2 regions of the Alcanivorax sp. VBW004 genome follow, and region 2 is predicted to be linked to the other one. Evidence: predicted binding sites of a transcription regulator. Region 2 holds the regulator's gene; the other holds the start of a gene.
What was found. The regulator PhoB, encoded in region 2, activates phosphate uptake and scavenging genes when phosphate is short. The targets are predictions, from matches to a motif close to TGTCATANNNNTGTCANA.

Region 1: the regulator PhoB is predicted to act here: its motif matches at 1,926-1,943, upstream of F1529_RS11190 (glycerophosphodiester phosphodiesterase).

Annotation. Positions count from the first base shown of each region.
Region 1 is NZ_WNHC01000001.1:2,460,916-2,466,376, forward strand. It holds gene F1529_RS11185 (patatin-like phospholipase family protein) at 1-1,137, shown strand, start outside; gene F1529_RS11190 (glycerophosphodiester phosphodiesterase) at 1,101-1,904, opposite strand; gene F1529_RS11195 (sulfotransferase) at 2,025-3,194, shown strand; gene F1529_RS11200 (glycosyltransferase) at 3,498-4,676, shown strand; gene F1529_RS11205 (polysaccharide deacetylase family protein) at 4,666-5,461, shown strand, end outside.
Region 2 is NZ_WNHC01000001.1:289,068-301,840, reverse strand. It holds gene znuC (zinc ABC transporter ATP-binding protein ZnuC) at 1-167, shown strand, start outside; gene znuB (zinc ABC transporter permease subunit ZnuB) at 160-942, shown strand; gene F1529_RS01425 (MATE family efflux transporter) at 1,073-2,371, shown strand; gene F1529_RS01420 (hypothetical protein) at 2,381-3,016, opposite strand; gene F1529_RS01415 (hypothetical protein) at 3,263-3,652, opposite strand; gene F1529_RS01410 (hypothetical protein) at 3,655-4,032, opposite strand; gene F1529_RS01405 (NAD(P)/FAD-dependent oxidoreductase) at 4,111-5,259, opposite strand; gene rd (rubredoxin) at 5,309-5,473, opposite strand; gene F1529_RS01395 (chorismate lyase) at 5,713-6,270, shown strand; gene ubiA (4-hydroxybenzoate octaprenyltransferase) at 6,565-7,437, shown strand; gene phoB (phosphate regulon transcriptional regulator PhoB) at 7,754-8,458, shown strand; gene phoR (phosphate regulon sensor histidine kinase PhoR) at 8,553-9,863, shown strand; gene F1529_RS01375 (TIGR00730 family Rossman fold protein) at 10,087-10,671, shown strand; gene F1529_RS01370 (DUF1328 domain-containing protein) at 10,790-10,966, shown strand; gene F1529_RS01365 (NADPH-dependent FMN reductase) at 11,083-11,625, opposite strand; gene F1529_RS01360 (hypothetical protein) at 11,842-12,333, shown strand; gene F1529_RS01355 (pirin family protein) at 12,340-12,773, opposite strand, start outside.

The sequences.
Region 1 (5,461 bases), 2.2 Mb from region 2:
TTGTCCGGCGGCGGGGCGCGTGGCGCCTACCAGGTCGGTGTCCTGGCGGCGATTGCGGAGATGGTGCCGCGCGGTGCTCCCAACCCGTTTCCGATCATCTGCGGCACCTCGGCGGGGGCGATCAATGCGGCGGCGCTGTCAGCCAATGCGGGCAACTACCGCGCTGCGGTGCGAGGGCTGGAACGGGTTTGGTCGAACATTACCGCTGAACAGGTCTACCGTACGGACCTGTACGCCTGCCTGCGTGGTGTGATGCGCTGGTTTTTCTCCGGCGTGGCCACGGGCAAAACCCCGGAGCGCAGCTCCCTTCTTGATAACACGCCACTGCAGCGGTTGCTGTCGCTGGTGATTAATTTTCGCCGTATCCAGGAGAGTCTGGATCAGGGGCACCTGCGGGCATTGGCGATTACGGCCTCTGCCTATGCCAGTGGCGAGTCGGTGAGCTTTTTTCAGGGCGCAGATGAACTGCCCGAATGGATCCGGGCGCGCCGCAAGGGCAAGCGTTCGCGCATTGGCGTGGAGCATTTATTGGGGTCCGCGGCGATTCCTATCCTGTTCCCCGCCAGCAATGTGGATGGTGCCTACTACGGCGATGGGGCACTGCGTCAGCTGGCACCGTTGAGCCCGGCCCTGCATCTGGGCGCCACGCGCTTACTGGTGATCGGTGTCTCCGGCAATGTCAGTGCCGGGCATCAGCGTCGGCTCAGTGGTTATCCTTCCATGGCACAGGTGTTGGGGCATGTTTTGAACAGTGTATTCGTGGATACGCTGGAAGGGGACGTGGAGCGGCTTGAACGAATCAATCACACCCTGTCTGCTTTGGGCGAGCGCACTCGCAGAAAGCACGGTATCAAACTGCGAGAAGTGGATGTGCTGAAAATCTACCCCTCGCGGCCCATTGATGAAATTGCGGCGGAGCATATTCGTGAACTGCCCCGGACCTTGCGATTCTTCCTGCGCAGTTCCGGGGCGACCCGTTCCCCCGGGGCCAGTGCCATAAGTTATCTGCTGTTTGAGCCCGGCTTCACCAATGCCTTGATCGAGATGGGGCGCAAGGACGCCATGGCCCGTAAAGAGGAGATCATGGCGTTTCTTAACGATCAGCCGTTAATGGAGGCGGCTTCCGAAGAGCCGTAACGGTGTTTGCGGCGGAAGTGGCTGACAAAGCTGGTGGGGAAGTCAGTGATGATGCTGTGGACTTTCAGTTTGGCCAGCCGTTCGGCTTCGGTCAGGTCGTTCACCGTCCACACGGACACTTTCAAGCCTCGCCGTTTGGCCCGGCGCATCAACGCCGGGCCTACCAGCGAGTAATGTGCGATCACCCAGCTGCAGCCCAGCCCTTTGGCGCGGCGAGTGGGTTGCAGGTAACGATGCTGGCACACGTAACCCCGTTCGATATCCGGGGCCATGGTGCCGATCATGCGTAGAAAGCCGGTGTGGCTGGACGTGATCACCACCCGTGATTGCAGCTGCTGATCATGGATCATGTGCGTCAAGTGATGAGCCAGCTGGTGGAGGACGGTACGGTCTGCCCCTTTCACCTCGAACTGAAAACGCATATCCGGGCCGCAGAGTTCAACCACTTCCTGCAGTGATGGAATGCCGGTGGGGCTGTGCCAGCCGGGGGTGTTGCGGCGGGCGTCCATGACGCCGAGCTGGGCGCGGGTGTACTGGCGCACATTGCCACGGACACCGGTGGTGCGGGTGACGTCGCTGTCGTGCAGCACGATCAATTGGCCATCGGAAGATAGCCGCACGTCCAGTTCCATTTCCGTTACACCGGCTTCTATTGCCACTTGAAAGCTGGCCAGCGTGTTCTCCGGCGCTTCGCCGCGGGCGCCACGGTGGCCTACCAGAGCAGGGTAGGCAGAAGGGTTCGTCAGGTCGGTCATTGGCAGTGTCATAGCGCAATTCTTTGCGAGAAAGATGACAGCGCTGTGACCAGGACACAAGAGGCAGTGTTGTCATTTTTGTGACTTGAAACTGTTTTATTGTTTCAACGTTTCTTCCCTTCGAGCCTGATCATGCCAACGCTGTTGAAACGTTATACCGCACTGTTTGCCGCCAGCTGGTTCCCCGGTTACCAGGGCCAACTGCGCGGATTATCGTTGCAGCGGCTGCTGGTAATGCTGCTGTTCTGGCCGGTATTCCTGCTGGTGCAGGGTATTAATGGCATCGGCCTGGGGCTGGATTATCTGCTGTTTTCTGATTTTCGTCGCGTCCAGGTGCGTGAGCCGCTTTTTGTGGTAGGCGTGCCCCGCAGCGGTACCACCTTCCTGCATCGCCTGCTGGCCATGGATGAACGCTTTACCACCACGGCCCTATGGGAGCTGTTGTTTGCCCCCTCGATTACCCAGCGCTATTTCTGGACCGGTGTTGCTCGCTTGGACAAAGTGATCGGCCGCCCGGGTGCGCGGCTTCTGTTTTGGGCGGAAAGGCGTTTGTTGGGTGGGCTGGACGGGGTGCACAAGACCGGGCTGCTGGATCCGGAAGAGGATTATCTGGGACTGATCCCGGTGTGGGGCTGCTTTCTGCTGGTGCTCGCTGTGCCTGTTCCTGCCCTGTGGCAGCTGACGTTTCTGGATCGCGATGGCCGCCCGGAAGAAAAGCAGCGATTGATGCGCGCTTACCGTCGTTTTATTCAGCGCCACCTTTACTTCCACGGCCCGGAAAAAATCCTGCTATCGAAGAACCCGTCGTTTACCCCGTGGATGGAAACCCTGGCCGACGCCTTTCCGGATGCCCGATTTATCGGCTGCCTGCGCAGCCCCTCTGCAGCGGTGCCATCGCAGGTGAATTCCATCCTTATAGGAGCGCGCCTGTTCGATGGTCGCGACACCACCGGCTACTGGCGTGAAGGGTTTCTGGCAATGCTGGAATACTACTATCGACACCTGCTGGAGGTGGTAGAGCAGATGCCGGAACAGCGCCAGGCGCTGTCGGTGATGGAAACCCTGGCATCTGCTCCTGGCGAGACCGTACTGGGTTTTTACCAGCGGTTTGGCTGGCAGCCCGACACGCAATTTTGTGAGCGTCTGCAGGAGCAGGATCGCAAGGCCAAACAGTACCGTAGCGGCCATCATTACAGCTCGGACGAACTGGGCATCAGTCCCCATGAGCTGGTTGATGTCTTCGGCTGGGTCTATGAACGTTTTGGATACCCGCTCCCCAACACTGATGAAAAACCGCTGTAGGAGCGCCGCTTGAGGCGCGAACCAAAATAGTTTCGAGTTGCTAGAAGCGAGTTTCGAAAAGCAAAAATCCATTCGCGGGTTTCGATTTTCGTTACACGCTTCTCGTGACTCGCAGCTGATGAGGCAAGCAGATTCGCGCCTCAAGCGGCGCTCCTACAGCGTCGTTGTAGATGTCACGGAATCGCGCGGCCAGCGACGCTCTTACGGCGAGTTCGGGGTTCGTTACATATTGTCGCAATTACACCGTCATGGCGTGACCACCCTGTCACATTATCGACATGAGCGGTCGGGATACTGCCGGCCATGGATACCAAAGAGCTACGCATACTGTTTGTGGTGGATGCGATCAAGGGGCGGAATGGCGTCGGCGCCTACTTCCAGGACCTGGCCTCGCATCTGAAAGATCAGGTGGCGCAAGTGGAACTGGTGCAGCCCTGCATGCAGGATCCTCATCCCTGCCAAGGCGCATCCATCCCGATTCCCGGCGACCCCACCCAGCGGCTGTTTTTTCCAAAAGTGCGCGAGCTCAGCGCGCTGGTCTGGGAAATGAAACCGGATGTGATCGTCATTCCGGGGCCCGGTATTTTCTCCATGATCGGCTACTGGATCGCCAAGAAATGGGGGATTCCGGTGTGCGTTACCTTCCAGACAGATTACAACCGTCTGGTGGAGTTGTATTGGGGGAAGCGGCTGGCGCGATTGGCTGGCGGCTTTCTCAACTGGGTGAACCGCACCCTGTTTCAGGGCAGCGAAACCGCCGCTACCATCTGCGAATCGATGATCGCCCAGGCCAGGGGAGCGGGGGCGCGCAATCCACAGCTGGTGGGCACACCGTTGGCCCGCGAATTCGTGCATACGCCAGTGGTCGAGCTGGACAATACCGTGCAGCGGGTCTGTTATGTGGGCCGGCTGGCGGCGGAAAAGAACATTGAATCCTTCCTCGCGCTGGCGTCCCGTCGCCCGGATTTGCAGTTTGAAATTGCCGGCGACGGCCCGCTACGCGGCAAGGTGGAAAAAGCCTGCGGTGAGCAGGGTAACCTGCATTTCCACGGCTGGTGTACCCGAGAGCAAGTAGTCAGCATGCTGGATCGCTGTCAGGTGCTGGTGTTGCCCTCATCGGTGGAAGCCTTTGGTACGGTAGCGCTGGAAGCCATGGCGCGGGAGCGGCTGGTGATTACCACGCCGGCCTGCGGCATCAATGAATGGCCGGCATTGGCCAACGGCCTGTGGATCATGGACGAAGGGGAAAGCCTGTTCGATACCCTTGATCGCCTGCAATCACTCAGCCCGGTGACGCGCTCGCTTAAGGCCGGCCAGGCCCGCCAGGCCGCATTATCCATGAACGACCATGCGGTGACGCAGTGGACGGCGGTGCTGGCCCACTGTGCCACGCTGGCACCCAACCCAAACCCGGCGCTGCCTTCTCCTACCCTGGCATTGCTGCGCCGCCTGAGCAGCAGTTATATCCGCAATGCGCTCTGAGCCATTAACCGCACTGGTTTCGATTCACGATGTGATGCCCGAGACCCGCACGCGTGTCACCGCCATGCTGGCGCGGCTGAAGCTGCCCGCCCAAGCGGTGACCTTGCTGGTCGTTCCCGGTAAAGACTGGCAGGCCGATGACCTGGATTGGTTGCGGGCTCTGCAGGAGGCGGGGCATCCGTTGGCCGGCCATGGCTGGTCTCACCGTTGTCAGCCACCCATGACGCTTTATCACCGCTTGCACAGCGCACTGTTGTCACGGGATGTGGCGGAGCATCTGTCGTTCTCCGGCGATGGCATTCAGCGGCTGGTGTGGGACTGTTATCGCTGGTTTATCCGTAACGGCCTGACTCCGTCGCCATTATACGTGCCGCCGGCGTGGGCATTGGGCGCGTTGACCCCGGCACAGCTTGCCGGGTTGCCGTTTCGGTATGTGGAAACCTTGTCTGGTGTTCACGATACCCACAAACACACCTTCACCCGGCTGCCGTTGGCAGGTTTTGAAGCGGACACCGCGTTTCGCGCCTGGACGTTACGCTTTTTCAATGCCATTAATATCAGCCAGTCCCGCCGCTCTGGAACACCGATACGCATCGGGCTGCATCCGGACGATTTTGAGTTGCGGCTTGCCGGTGAAATTACGCCGTTGATAAAAGCGGTGACGAAGGCTGTGGCTTATCCCCAGGTACTGACGAACGTCAAAGTCGATCCAGGTAGTCTTAGTCTGCTGTCCACTACCACTTTAATATCCTTCAAATATCCAAAAAAAACCCGCCAGAAGGGCG
Region 2 (12,773 bases):
ACCCGGCCTACCATGAGCTGTTCGGCCCCGGCGCCGGCACCCCGAACCTGGCGCTGTATACCCACGATCATGATCACGACCATGACCTGCACGGCAACGCCACCCATTCCCACGAGCACAGCCACACGCATCACCACGACCACGACGGGCCCTGCAACCATGATTGAACTGTTATTGCCCCCGCTGCTGGCCGGGCTCGCCGTGGCCCTGGTATCCGGCCCCATGGGCGCCTTTGTGGTGTGGCGACGCATGGCCTTTTTCGGCGACACTCTGGCCCACGGCGCGTTGCTGGGCGCGGCGTTGGGGCTGGCCCTGGATATCAGCCTGTACGTGGCGGTGGTGGCCGTCTGCCTGGGGCTTGCCGCTGCACTCAGTGGCCTGCAACGGCAACGGCAGCTGGCCGGCGACACCCTGCTCGGCATTGTCGCCCACACCACCCTGGCGCTGGGGGTAATTGCCATCAGCCTGCAAACCGGTATTCAGGTGGACCTGTTCGCCTATCTGTTCGGGGACCTGCTGGCCGTGGGTTGGCAGGATGTGATCGGCCTGTGGGTGGGCGCCATCGTCATCTTGCTACTGATGCTGTGGCAATGGCGGGCGCTGCTCAGCATTACCGTCAACGAAGAGCTGGCCCAGGTGGAAGGCATCGCGGTGCAACGCACCCGGTTATTGCTGATGCTGTTGCTGGCCCTGCTGATTGCCGGCGCCATCCGTACCGTGGGCGTGCTGCTGATTACCTCGCTGCTGGTGATTCCTGCTGCCAGCGCCCGCCGGCTGACCCACACCCCGGCGCAGATGGCTGCCGTGGCCAGCGTGCTGGGCACCGCGTCGGTGCTGGCCGGGCTGGCGGTGAGCTGGTTCGCCAATACCCCGGTGGGGCCGTCTATCGTGGTGGCCGCCAGCAGTTTGTTTGTGCTGACGTTGCTGCGCAAACCCGTCTGACGGTTTCTCTCTGAACCTGTCGCGATCAGACATGCCTGATCGCCCTTCGGTCGATGCCGAGTTGCGCACGGTTCGCCCCCTGGAAGGGAGCTCCTACAGCGGCTTCGTAAAAGGGTTTTCCGGAGTTTGAATGAATCTGACCCTTAACCAACGCATCTGGATGCTGGCCTGGCCGTTGTTGCTGTCGAACCTGACCGCGCCGCTGCTGGGGCTGGTGGATACGGCAGTGGTGGGGCACCTGGAGCATCCCCGCTATCTGGCCGCCGTGGCGCTGGGCAGCAACTTTTTCATGTTCCTGTATTTCTCGTTCAATTTCCTGCGCATGGGCACCACCGGGTTTGCCTCGCAGGCGCGGGGCGGGGAACGGGACACCCGCGTGGTGTTACTGCGTGGCTTGTTGCTGTCCGCGTTGCTCGGGCTCGGGTTGATTCTCATGTCGCCGCTGCTGCGTGATACCGGCCTGTGGTTACTGGGTGGCAGTGACGCGGTGCAACACCTGGCGCAGGATTACATCAATATCCGCATTCTTGGCGCCCCCGCCGCGCTGGCCAACTTCGCCCTGATCGGCTTCGCCATCGGCACCCATAACACCCGCGTTCCCCTGAAAATGACCGTGCTGATGCACAGCACCAACGCGTTACTCGATGTGCTGCTGGTGCAGGTCTGGCACCTGGATGTGCGCGGCGTGGCCATCGCCAGCGCCTGTGCGGAATATGTGGGCCTGGCCGGCGGACTTTTCTGGCTACGCGCCGCCCTGCGCCCACCTGCCAACCGGGAAACCCTGTGGCAGCCGTCGGCGATTCTGGCGTTGATGGCGGTGAATCGGGATATCTTTATCCGCAGCCTGGCGCTGCTCACCTGCTTCTTTTTCTTCACCGCCCAAGGGGCCCGACTCGGCGATGCGACGCTGGCGGCCAATGCGGTATTGATTACTTTCTTGCTGTTGCTCAGCAACCTGCTGGATGGCTTTGCCAATGCCGCCGAGGCACTGGTCGGCGAGGCCCACGGGCAACGCGATCGCGCAGCTTTCCAGGCCGCGGTGCGCGCCACCGGCCGCTGGACCGTGGGCTGCGCGGCGTTGGCGATGCTGGTTTTTGCTCTGGGAGGCGTGCCGTTGATTCACTTGCTCACCGACCTGCCATCGATCCGCGATACGGCGGTGGCCTATCTCCCCTGGATGCTGCTATTGCCACTCACCGCCAGTGCCGGTTTCTGGCTGGATGGCATTTTCGTGGGCGCCACCTGGGGAGCCGCCATGCGCAACACCATGTTGGTCGCAATGGGGCTGTTCTTTGCGCTATGGGCACTGACACGGGGCTGGGATAACCATGGCCTGTGGCTGACCATGAACGGCTTTATGGCCGGGCGGGGCATCTTGATGGGGTGGGTGCTGTGGCGTCGCACCACAGCACCCGGGCATACCGGTTAACGCGATACCCTAACGCTTCAGGGCACCATCACGGTCAAGCTTGCCTACCACGCTTTTGGCATAGCCTTCCGCACCGCTTTTCAGGTTATAGGGGTTCATGCTGCGGGACTGGGCCTGCCACACCGGCTTTTCCGTCTCGGCGTTATAAAGCTGGGTCTGCAGGTAGTAGTCAGTGGCATTCTGGTAGTAGCCGGGCTGGTATACCGCGCTGTAGCTGTAACCCACATAGGGGCCGTAACCCAGGTACATGGGCGCCGACGCCATGGGCAGGTAGTCCACCGTGGGCGGCATGTATTCGTCACGCTCCTGGCTTTTCAGCAGGGTGATCACCATGACGCCATCGGAGCCGCTCTCTTTTACTGCCTGCTCCACCTTGCTGCGGAAATCCGCCGCCTGCTGGTTGGCTGCGGGCAGGGTGGCGCTGGCCAGCGTGGCGTCCACCTTGCGCTTGGCGAGGCTCTTCTTCACTTGCTGTTCCACCGCCGCAGAGGCCACTGCATTTTCTGACAGCACCAGCACATAAAGGTGGGCAAAGCTCGGCCGTGCTTCGCCGGTTTTGGTTTGCCAGGTGGAATTGGTTTCGGTGGTGGTGGCGCAGGCCGCCAGCAGCAGTACCGCACAGAACGCAAAAACACGTTGAGCCATCAACATACACAGTCCTTGAGGCGAATGGATTGGAAAGCGCTTACAGACTACTGGGGTTCCCGGTTCAGGCCAAGGCCTGACGCGCGCCCGATGAAGGGAGAAAGGATTGTCGGGTTACGCCTTTCAGGCTCTCTGTGCCCTTGGGTAAACCCGACTACGGGGCTGATGCTATATCAGGGGGAGGAAAAGCTTGCGTGGATCGAATCTCCACACCGAAAAAGATAGCCCGTTCAGCCACCTTCGGCACTACTGTTCCAGCGGCTGTCCCATGTCACCCAGGAGAGTGAATTCTTCCGGTGTACCGGTTACCACCTTGCCATCACTGAAGAACCGGGCGGCCACAACCGGGATGCCGGCGGCCTGCTCGGCCTGGACTATGATCACGTAGCCCGAGGCAGCCTCGTTGCTGCCGCGGAATACCGCATACTGGGGGACCTGAATATCCAGTGGCTGGCCAATAATCAAACCGTCTTCCTTGAACAGGAACACCGCATCGCCCGCACTGACATCCGCCTCGGTCGCAGCCCGACCGGAGACAAAACCATAGGTATCCAGCGGTGGCAGGGAAAGCACGTCCCCTGCCTGGGCCACAGCAGCCACCGCCAGCAACGCAAGGCCAGACAACAGATGCTTCATGGTTATTTCTTGCCGCCGGGCATGATGAATTTCATCAAGGTCATGAACCACATAAGCTGGCCCGGGTCGCCTTCGATCTTGATATCACCGGCCTGCATGCCTTCCATAAAGGCCATCTGGTTCTTGCCCGCCACCTGCAGGGTGCGGAACGCGTAACCAGCATCCTTGAAGTTCAGGGTTACCGTAGGCTCACTGTGAATGCCGGCCTTGGATACCACCTTGCCGGGCATAAAGTGAAAGCTGCGCGCCGGCTTGCCCGCAAACGTCCGCCACTGCATCACCACATTGCGGTTCTCCAGTTGCTTTTGGAAGCCAGCGTTTCGCGACGCCAGCCAGCGCAGCCGCCAACCAAGCACCAGCAATACCAGTGAAAATTTCATGGACCGTCCTTAATCAAATCAGCAACACGCCACATGCTACACGCACCACCGGTGTGATGCGTGAAGCGTGTTGCGTCCCTACGGCATGACTGCCGGCAGTTCCTTGTTGAGTTTCATTTTCTCTTTCACCGCTTCACCGGTAAGGGCATAACCCAGCAGGCTGCCGTCCTTGCCGCGGAACAGTGCCTGCACGGTATTGCCATCCGCTTGCACTTCCCAGTCGCCTTCGCTGCCTTCCGCAGCAGGGCAGACCACCACCGGGCACGCCGGGGTCTTGATGGTCACCGGCATCACGCCGTAGCTGACTTCGGTGGTATCGCCGGCCAGGGTTTTCGCCAGGGCACGGGCAGAGGCCATCAGCGGCAGGACGTAGGGCAGCACATGGCCCTGCACTTCCGCGCAGTCACCCAGCGCATAAATGTCGTCCGCACTGGTACGCAGGGTCTTGTCGGTCAGGATGCCGCGATTGGTGTCCAGGCCGGCTTCCTTGGCCATGCTGATACGCGGGCGCAGGCCAATGGCCGAAAGCACCACGTCGGATTCCAGTTTGCTGCCGTCGGACAGCTCGGTGACCAGTTGGCCGTTGTCGCCGTGATGTACCGCCTTGGCCAGCGGGCCAAAATGGAACTGCACCCCCAGATCCGCCAGGCCACGGCCCACGGCTTCGGAAGCCTGCTCCGGCAACAACAGCGGCAGGCAACGGCCCATGGGCTCGACCAGGGATACCTGGAAACCACCGTTGGACAGGTCATTGGCGAATTCACAGCCGATCAGGCCGCCACCGAGGATGGTCACGGTTTTCTTGCCGTCCACCGCCGCGCGGAATTTGCCGTAGTCCATCAAATCATTGACCGAGAACACCTCACCCACCGCGTCGCCTTCCAGCGGCGGGGTCCAGGTGTCGGCGCCCAGTGCCAGTACCAGCTTGCTGTAGTCCAGGTGGTCATCAGGCAGCAGCACGCGCTTGTTGGCGGCATCAATGCCGGCCACATGCACGCCGGCGCGCACGTCTACATTGAATTGCTCGGCCACTTTTTCCGGGGTGGCCATGCACAGGTCATCGGCGGTTTTTTCCTTGGTGAAACCGGCAGACAGCATGGGCTTGGAGTAGTTGCGGCCGTCGTCAGCGGTGAGCATGACGATAGGCGTTTCCTTGTCCAGCTTGCGGAATTCCTTGACGGTGTTGAAGCCGGCCAGGCCGGTACCGATGATGACAATAGGGTGCATGAGCAATCCTTAACGATTAATGGACGGGCGATGTGACTGACGCAGTGGCCTAGATTTCCACCATCTCGAAGTCTTCCTTGCCCACGCCGCAATCGGGACAGACCCAATCTTCCGGCACGTCGTCCCAGGCGGTACCCGGTTCGATACCCTCGTCGGGCAGACCTTCGGCTTCGTCATAGATGAAACCGCACACTACACATTCCCACTTCTTCATCGTGAACCTCATCGGTAAAAGTGAGCACTTGCTCACTACGCTACATACAGGGTGTATCTCGGGGGGCGTTAACCTATCGGCGTGCGGCGCAAAAATCAATGACAGCGGGCACTGTCATATTAGGACGCGAGGGCGCCATTTCTCTTGCCCCCCGGGGCATTTGGCGACCGCTTGCTCTGTCGCAGGACATGGGCCATAGTCCTGCCGCCCGCGAAAGTACGCGATATCCTGAGAGAGCCATGCTGCCTGCCGCCCTGCATCCTGACAGCCTTTGGCGCCCGCTGGAACAGCTGGTGCTGCCCCCGGTTATTCGTGACTGGATGGCCGACCCGGACTCCCTGACCCGGCGCCTCAAGCGTCACGGCCACTTCAGTGTGGTGCCCGGCCTGCATGCCATCGCCTTTCCGCGGGCCGACGAACGGCAGCTGCTGGCGCTGCCTGTGCGCCGCGCCGCCCTGATCCGCGAAGTCACCCTGCATCTGGACGGTACTCCGGTGGTGGCGGCCCGCAGCGTGCTGCCACTGACCAGCCTGGCCGGCGCCAACCGTTCCCTCGGCCACATGGGCAGCCGCTCCCTGGGCCTGGAGTTATATAACCGCCCGGTATGCCAGCGGGATCAGGTGTGGGCACGGCTGGCCTCACCGGGCCAGAACCACCCGGTGTGCTGGGGCCGGCAGTCGCGCTTTATCAAACGTGGCGCGCCCCTGCTGGTGGCGGAGTATTTTCTGCCGGCGCTGTGGGAGAAGGTGGAGGCAGAGGGGCTGCAAGGCGCAAACTCCAGGCAACTGCACGTCTAAAATCCCCCTGTAGGAGCACCACTTGAGGTGCGAACCGAGCGCCAGCGAGGAAATGGCGTCGCAACCGCTCCCATCCCTTTCCCGAAAGAGCTGTCGAGCCCTGACATTCCTGATCGGCCTTCGGCCGATGCCGCGTTCACACGCGGTTCGCACCTCAAGTGGTGCTCCTACAGGAGGGGGATACCAGGCACCGGTGCGTGACTGCAAAACGGTTGGCAACAACCGCGATTCGCGCCTTGAAACTTTCCACTTTCAACTTGAAACTTACCCCCTGCCCTGACAATCGGATGTCCCATGTTTGCCTTTGTTGAACAACGTTACCCCGCCCTGTGGCCCTATATTCAACTGATGCGCCTGGATCGCCCCATCGGCACGCTGTTGTTGCTCTGGCCCACCCTGTGGGCGGTGTGGATTGCCGGGGCCGGCACCCCCAGCCTGACCGTGATTGTGGTGTTCTTCCTGGGTGTGGTGATCATGCGGGCGGCGGGCTGCGTGATTAACGATTTTGCCGACCGGGATTTCGATGGCGATGTGGAACGCACCCAGGGGCGCCCGCTGGCCACCGGCGCACTGAGCGCCAAGCAGGCGCTGGCGCTGTTCTGTGGACTCGGGCTGCTGGCCTTTGGACTGGTGCTGTTTCTCAACGAATTGACGTTCTGGCTCTCCTTCGGCGGGCTGGGCCTCGCCGTGCTGTACCCCTTCACCAAGCGCTTCACCTTTATGCCCCAGCTGTTCCTGGGCGCGGCCTTTAGCTGGGCGATCCCCATGGCCTTTGCCGCTGAAACCGGCGAGGTGCCGGAAATCGCCTGGCTGCTGTACGTGGCCAATGTGCTGTGGACCGTGGCCTACGACACCGAGTACGCCATGTGCGACCGTGAAGACGACCTGAAGCTGGGCATCAAGAGCACCGCCATCCTGTTCGGCGATGCGGACCGTTTGATGATCGGCCTGCTGCAGGCCCTCACCCTGCTGGCACTGATCATGGTCGGTCAGCGGCTGGACTTCAGCTGGCCCTGGTACGCCGGGCTGGTCGGCATGGCCCTGAGCTTTGCCTACCAGCACAGCCTGATCCGCTACCGCGAACGCTGGCCCAGCTTCCACGCCTTCCTGAACAACCACTGGGCCGGGGCCTGCGTGTTTATCGGCCTGTATTTTCAGTATTTTTAAGAGACGCAACACACTGCACGCACCACGCAACAACACGAATTACCCCTGCAGGGAACGGGAAACCGCATCACTTCGCGCCGAGGCGTTTCATCTGCGGCCTTCGGCCGAGCCATGCCGGACACCGTAGAAACCGCCTTCCATGGCTCGCGGCCCGCCACGTTTCTGCCCTTTCGTACAAACCCAGATCCGCGTTGGCGCATGTTGCTTGTTGCATGCTGCGCCTCTATCTGTCATACGGATGTCATAAAAAGGCAATCTAATAGGGCAACATTCCGGGTAGCGCATGCGCGCCCATGACAGGCAAGGAAGGTAAGCCATGTCCCGTAACCGCATTTTGATTGTTGATGACGAGCCCGCCATCCGTGAGATGGTTGCCGTCGCCCTTGAGCTGGCTGATTTCGATGTGCTGGAAGCAGAAAACGCCCAGCGCGGCCATGAAATCATCGTGGATGAACGCCCGGATCTGGTGCTTCTGGACTGGATGCTGCCATCCGTCACCGGCATCGAACTGGCTCGCCGCCTGAAGCGTGATGAAACCACCAACGAGGTGCCAATCATCATGCTCACCGCAAAAAGCGAGGAAGATAACAAGATTCAGGGGCTGGACGTGGGGGCCGATGATTACATCACCAAGCCCTTCTCCACCCGCGAACTTATCTCTCGCATCAAGGCGGTGCTGCGTCGCGCGTCCAGTGTGGCAGCGGAAAAGGCCATTGAAGTGGAAGGGTTGTGTCTGGACCCGGTCAGCCACCGCATCAGCGCGGACGATTACCCCGTGGACATGGGCCCCACCGAATACCGGTTACTCGAGTTCTTCATGAGTCACCAGGAGCGCGCCTATTCCCGTACCCAACTGCTGGACCAGGTGTGGGGCGCCAACGTGTACGTGGAAGACCGCACCATCGACGTGCACATCCGCCGGCTGCGTAAAGCCCTGGCGCCGTTCGACTATGACCGCTTTATCCAGACCGTACGCGGCACCGGCTACCGCTTTTCAGTAAAATCCGCAAAAGCCGGCTGAGACAGCAGCCACGCAGCTGCTTATACTGGAGGCCCATTGTCGGGCCCTCGCCCGGCAACCTGCGAACCCGGTAACGAATCGCGGTGACTGACGCATGAAAGCCAGCCTGGCCAAGGAAGTAAATCGCATTGCCGGCCTGATTTTTCTGGCCGCCCTTGCCGCTCTGGCGGTAGGGCACATCTGGCCGCTGCTGGCAGGGCTGGTGGGGTATATTTTCTGGAGCACCCGCCAACTGTTCGCCCTGTACAGCTGGCTGGTTCGCGATGATCACACCGAACCCCCGGACAGCATCGGCCTGTGGGGCGAGTTTTATACCCGCCTTGAGCATTTATTCCAGAAGGAACGCCGCGCCCAGGAAAACCTGCAGGGCATTATTCATCGTGCCCAGCAATCGGTGAATGCCCTGGACGACGTGGTCATCCTGATCGACCAACACGGTTACCTGGAATACTGGAACCATGCTGCGGAACGCGCCATGGGGTTCAATGCCGGCCAGGATCTGGGGCAACCGCTCACCAACCTGATTCGCCACCCCCGCTTCACCGAGTACCTGACCAAGAGCGAGTTTGACGAAGCGCTGGAAATTCCCTCGCCGGTGGACGACAACCGCATCCTCCAGTTCCGCGTCACCGAGTTTGGTGTCGGCGAACAACTCTTGATCGCCCGTGACGTGACCCGCCTGCACCACCTGGAGCAGATGCGCAAAGACTTCGTCGCCAACGTCAGCCATGAGCTGAAAACCCCGCTCACCGTGCTCAAGGGCTACCTGGAAACCCTGCTCGATACCATCCCCGATGAGCAGGCACGCCTGCGCCGGGCGCTGGTGCAGATGGACAACCAGTCCAACCGCATGGAAGCCCTGGTCGCCGACCTGTTGCTGCTGGCCCGACTGGAAGGCACCGAAGCCGACAGCGTGCGGCAAGCCGTACCGGTACACGGCATGCTTAACCGCATGAAAGACAATGCGCTGGCCATCAGCAGCGACAAACACCACCGGATTGAACTGGATGTCCCCCTGGACGCCCGGCTGATCGCCAATCCCGCTGAACTGGAAAGCGCCTTCGGCAACCTGATTACCAACGCGGTGAAATACACTCCGGCCGAAGGCACCATCCACATCCGCTGGTGGCAGGATGCCCACGGCGCGCACCTGTCCGTCACCGACGACGGCATCGGGATCGACCCGGCCCATATCCCCCGGCTGACCGAACGTTTTTATCGACCGGACAACAGCCGCGTCACCCAGACCGGCGGCACCGGTTTGGGGCTGGCCATCGTCAAACACGTGATGATCCGCCATAACGGCCGCCTGGAAATCACCAGCGAGCTTAGCAAGGGCAGCACCTTCACCTGCCATTTCCCGGCGGACCGGCTGGTAAGCAAGCCTACAGCGGTGGCGGGCTGAGCGCGCCCACCGTGACAGCTTAGATATATAGCGTAGGAGCGTCGCTGGCGGCGCGATTCCAGACGTTGATGATCGCGCCGCCAGCGACGCTCCTACAGAAAAGCCGACCTTATCTTGTCCTGTTGGAGCGGTGGCTCCACAGTGGCGTCTATCCCCAACCGTCAGCGAGTAAAAATTTGCTCTTTAACTGGGGACCTACAGCACAGTGCATTAGGAAATGTCGATGAAAAGAATCTGCGTCTATTGTGGTTCCAGCCCCGGCAATAATCCGGTCTACATTCAGGCGGCCGAAGCACTGGCCGAGGCATTAGTGCACCGCAACATCGGGCTGGTTTATGGCGGTGCCAGCGTCGGCGTGATGGGTGCCATTGCCAACGCAGTCATGCGCCAGGGCGGCGAGGTAATCGGCATTATTCCGCAAGCCTTGATGCGTCGCGAGATCGGCAATGACCACCTGACCGAACTGCAGGTGGTCGATTCCATGCACGAGCGCAAAGCCGCCATGGCGGATCAGTCCGACGGCTTTATTGCCCTGCCTGGCGGCATGGGCACGCTTGAGGAAATTTTTGAAATTCTTACCTGGGCCCAGCTGGGCTTTCACCAAAAACCCTGCGCACTGCTAAACGTGAATCATTATTACGATTCTCTTCAGAATTTCCTGCAACACAGCGTGGCAGAAGGCTTCCTGAAAACGGAGCACCACCAACTTTTGCAAGTCCACACGGACCCGGCCACGCTGCTGGAGCATTTTCAGGCGTTTTCCCCGCCCCGGGTGGATAAATGGCTGGACCGGCAATCCCAGCTGTAACAAGCACAATGTGAAAGAAGGTCAAATAGTCGAGTCGTTCCGGGCCAGCATCAACCAGAGTACGTTACGGTGAAATGGAAAGTGTAATCACACACCAACCATGGATGAGGTAACCATTATGCTTGGATGGGCTCTGACATTTCTTATCGTGGCCATTATTGCCGGCGTACTCGGCTTTGGCGGCATCGCCTCCGGCGCGGCCTCCATTGCCAAAGTAATTTTCTTTATTTTTCTGGTCTTGCTGGTCATCAGCTTGGTCGCCAATGCGGTGAAAGGCCGCGGCCCTAAAATCTGACAAACAATTCAGAATTCTTGATAGAGAATAGCAAAAGCAAACAGGCCGGGTATGGACTGCCATACCCGGCTTGCATTCATAATGTCGTGCATCACCGCTTTTGCAGATTGACTGCGTTACGACAAACGCTGGTGCCACGCCTGCAGTGCAACCAGTTGACTGGCCACCATCTCCCGGGTTTTCTCATCCACCAAATCACCGTTCTCATCGCATTTTTCATGAGCCGCCGACACAAACACTTCCGGTTTGTTCAGTGGGTGCATGTCCAGAAACACCAGCACCTGGCGCAAGTGATACTGGCTTCGACTGGTGCCCATGCCACCCATGGACGCACCCATAATGGCCGCAGGCTTACCCGTAAAAATATCACCCGGCACACGCGACAACCAATCGATAGCGTTCTTTAACACGCCGGGAATCGAGTAATTGTATTCGGGGGTGGCAAACAGCAAGGCGTCCGCCTGAGCCACCTGCTCGGCCAGCGCCATCACCGCCGCGGGCCGGTTATCCCCGTCATCATCACCGTTGTACAGCGGCAGCGGGGCGATGTCCCCGATGGTCAGTGTCATGCCGGATGGAGCCAGTGCCTGAGCGGCGCGCACCAGACCCCGGTTATAGGATTGCTCCCTGAGACTGCCTGCCATTGCCAGAACCTTCATGTTGTCACTCCTTGTGGGATCGTTCTGTGTGAGTCCTTCTCAATAAGCGACCGGCATCGGCCACCTGTCACCCGGTTAATATACCCGGCCGACGAGTTTTTCCAGCTTCTCCCACGTGCGAGCAACAGGCAATACGCATTTATCCCCCATATGGGTGACGCACTTATACCGCCACCGCTTTATCCTTTGTGGACCATTCACTCACACCGACCCGCGATGTCCGCTGATTCTCTTCACTCCAGCCCGCCTTTCATTCCTGGCCCTGCGCTTTACCAGCAGCTGGCTATTCTCAATGGCTTGTTGATTCTCGGGTTAAGCGACAAAAAAAGTGAATCCCAACAAATCCAGCACCTGAGCCTTGATCAGCAACAACACATTACGCTGTTTCGTGGCAGCAGCCAGAGCCGCTTTGGCATGGCATTCCGGTTTCATCGTCAGGATGTGGAACAAATTGAAGGGATAACCCTGGAAGGAGGGCGCGGGCATCTTCTTTTGCACACCCGCCCCGGTGCGATTCAAAGCCTGACCTTCATGCCTGGCGCTACCGCCGCCAGTGACACCGGTTACAACGGTGGCACCCGCAACAGCGTGGACCTGCTGGTCCCCGCCAAACGGCTGGAGCAGGCGGAAGCCGCGCTCATTCGCATCTTTCGAATGGCCGGCTCCACCTGGTATCCCGATCTACCGCCCCATTGGCGAGGCGACTAGCGAGCGCTATAGCCGCGATGCTTCCGCCGTCAGCGTGCCATCGCGATAATCCCGCAGGGCCTGGTTAATTTCATCCTGGGTATTCATCACAAAAGGGCCGTACTGGGCAATGGGCTCCCCCAGTGGTTTGCCCGCCAGCAACAACAAGCGCGCACCTTTGTTTCCCGCAACCAGGGTAACCCTGTCGCCATCGGTGAAGGTGGCCAGGTGATCCGTTTCCAGCGTCGCCTCCGCCACACTGACACGGCCCTCGAACAGATACATGAAGGCGTTATAGCCGGATAAAACAGGCACCATCAGGGTTTCATCCGGGCGCAGGATCACGTCCAGATACAAGGGGTCGGTTTTGCCCCCTTTTAGCGGCGCGCTCAGCGACTGTCCAGCGATGGTCACTTCACCGGCGATGGCTTTCACCTGCCCACCACTGGCCAGGTCCACCC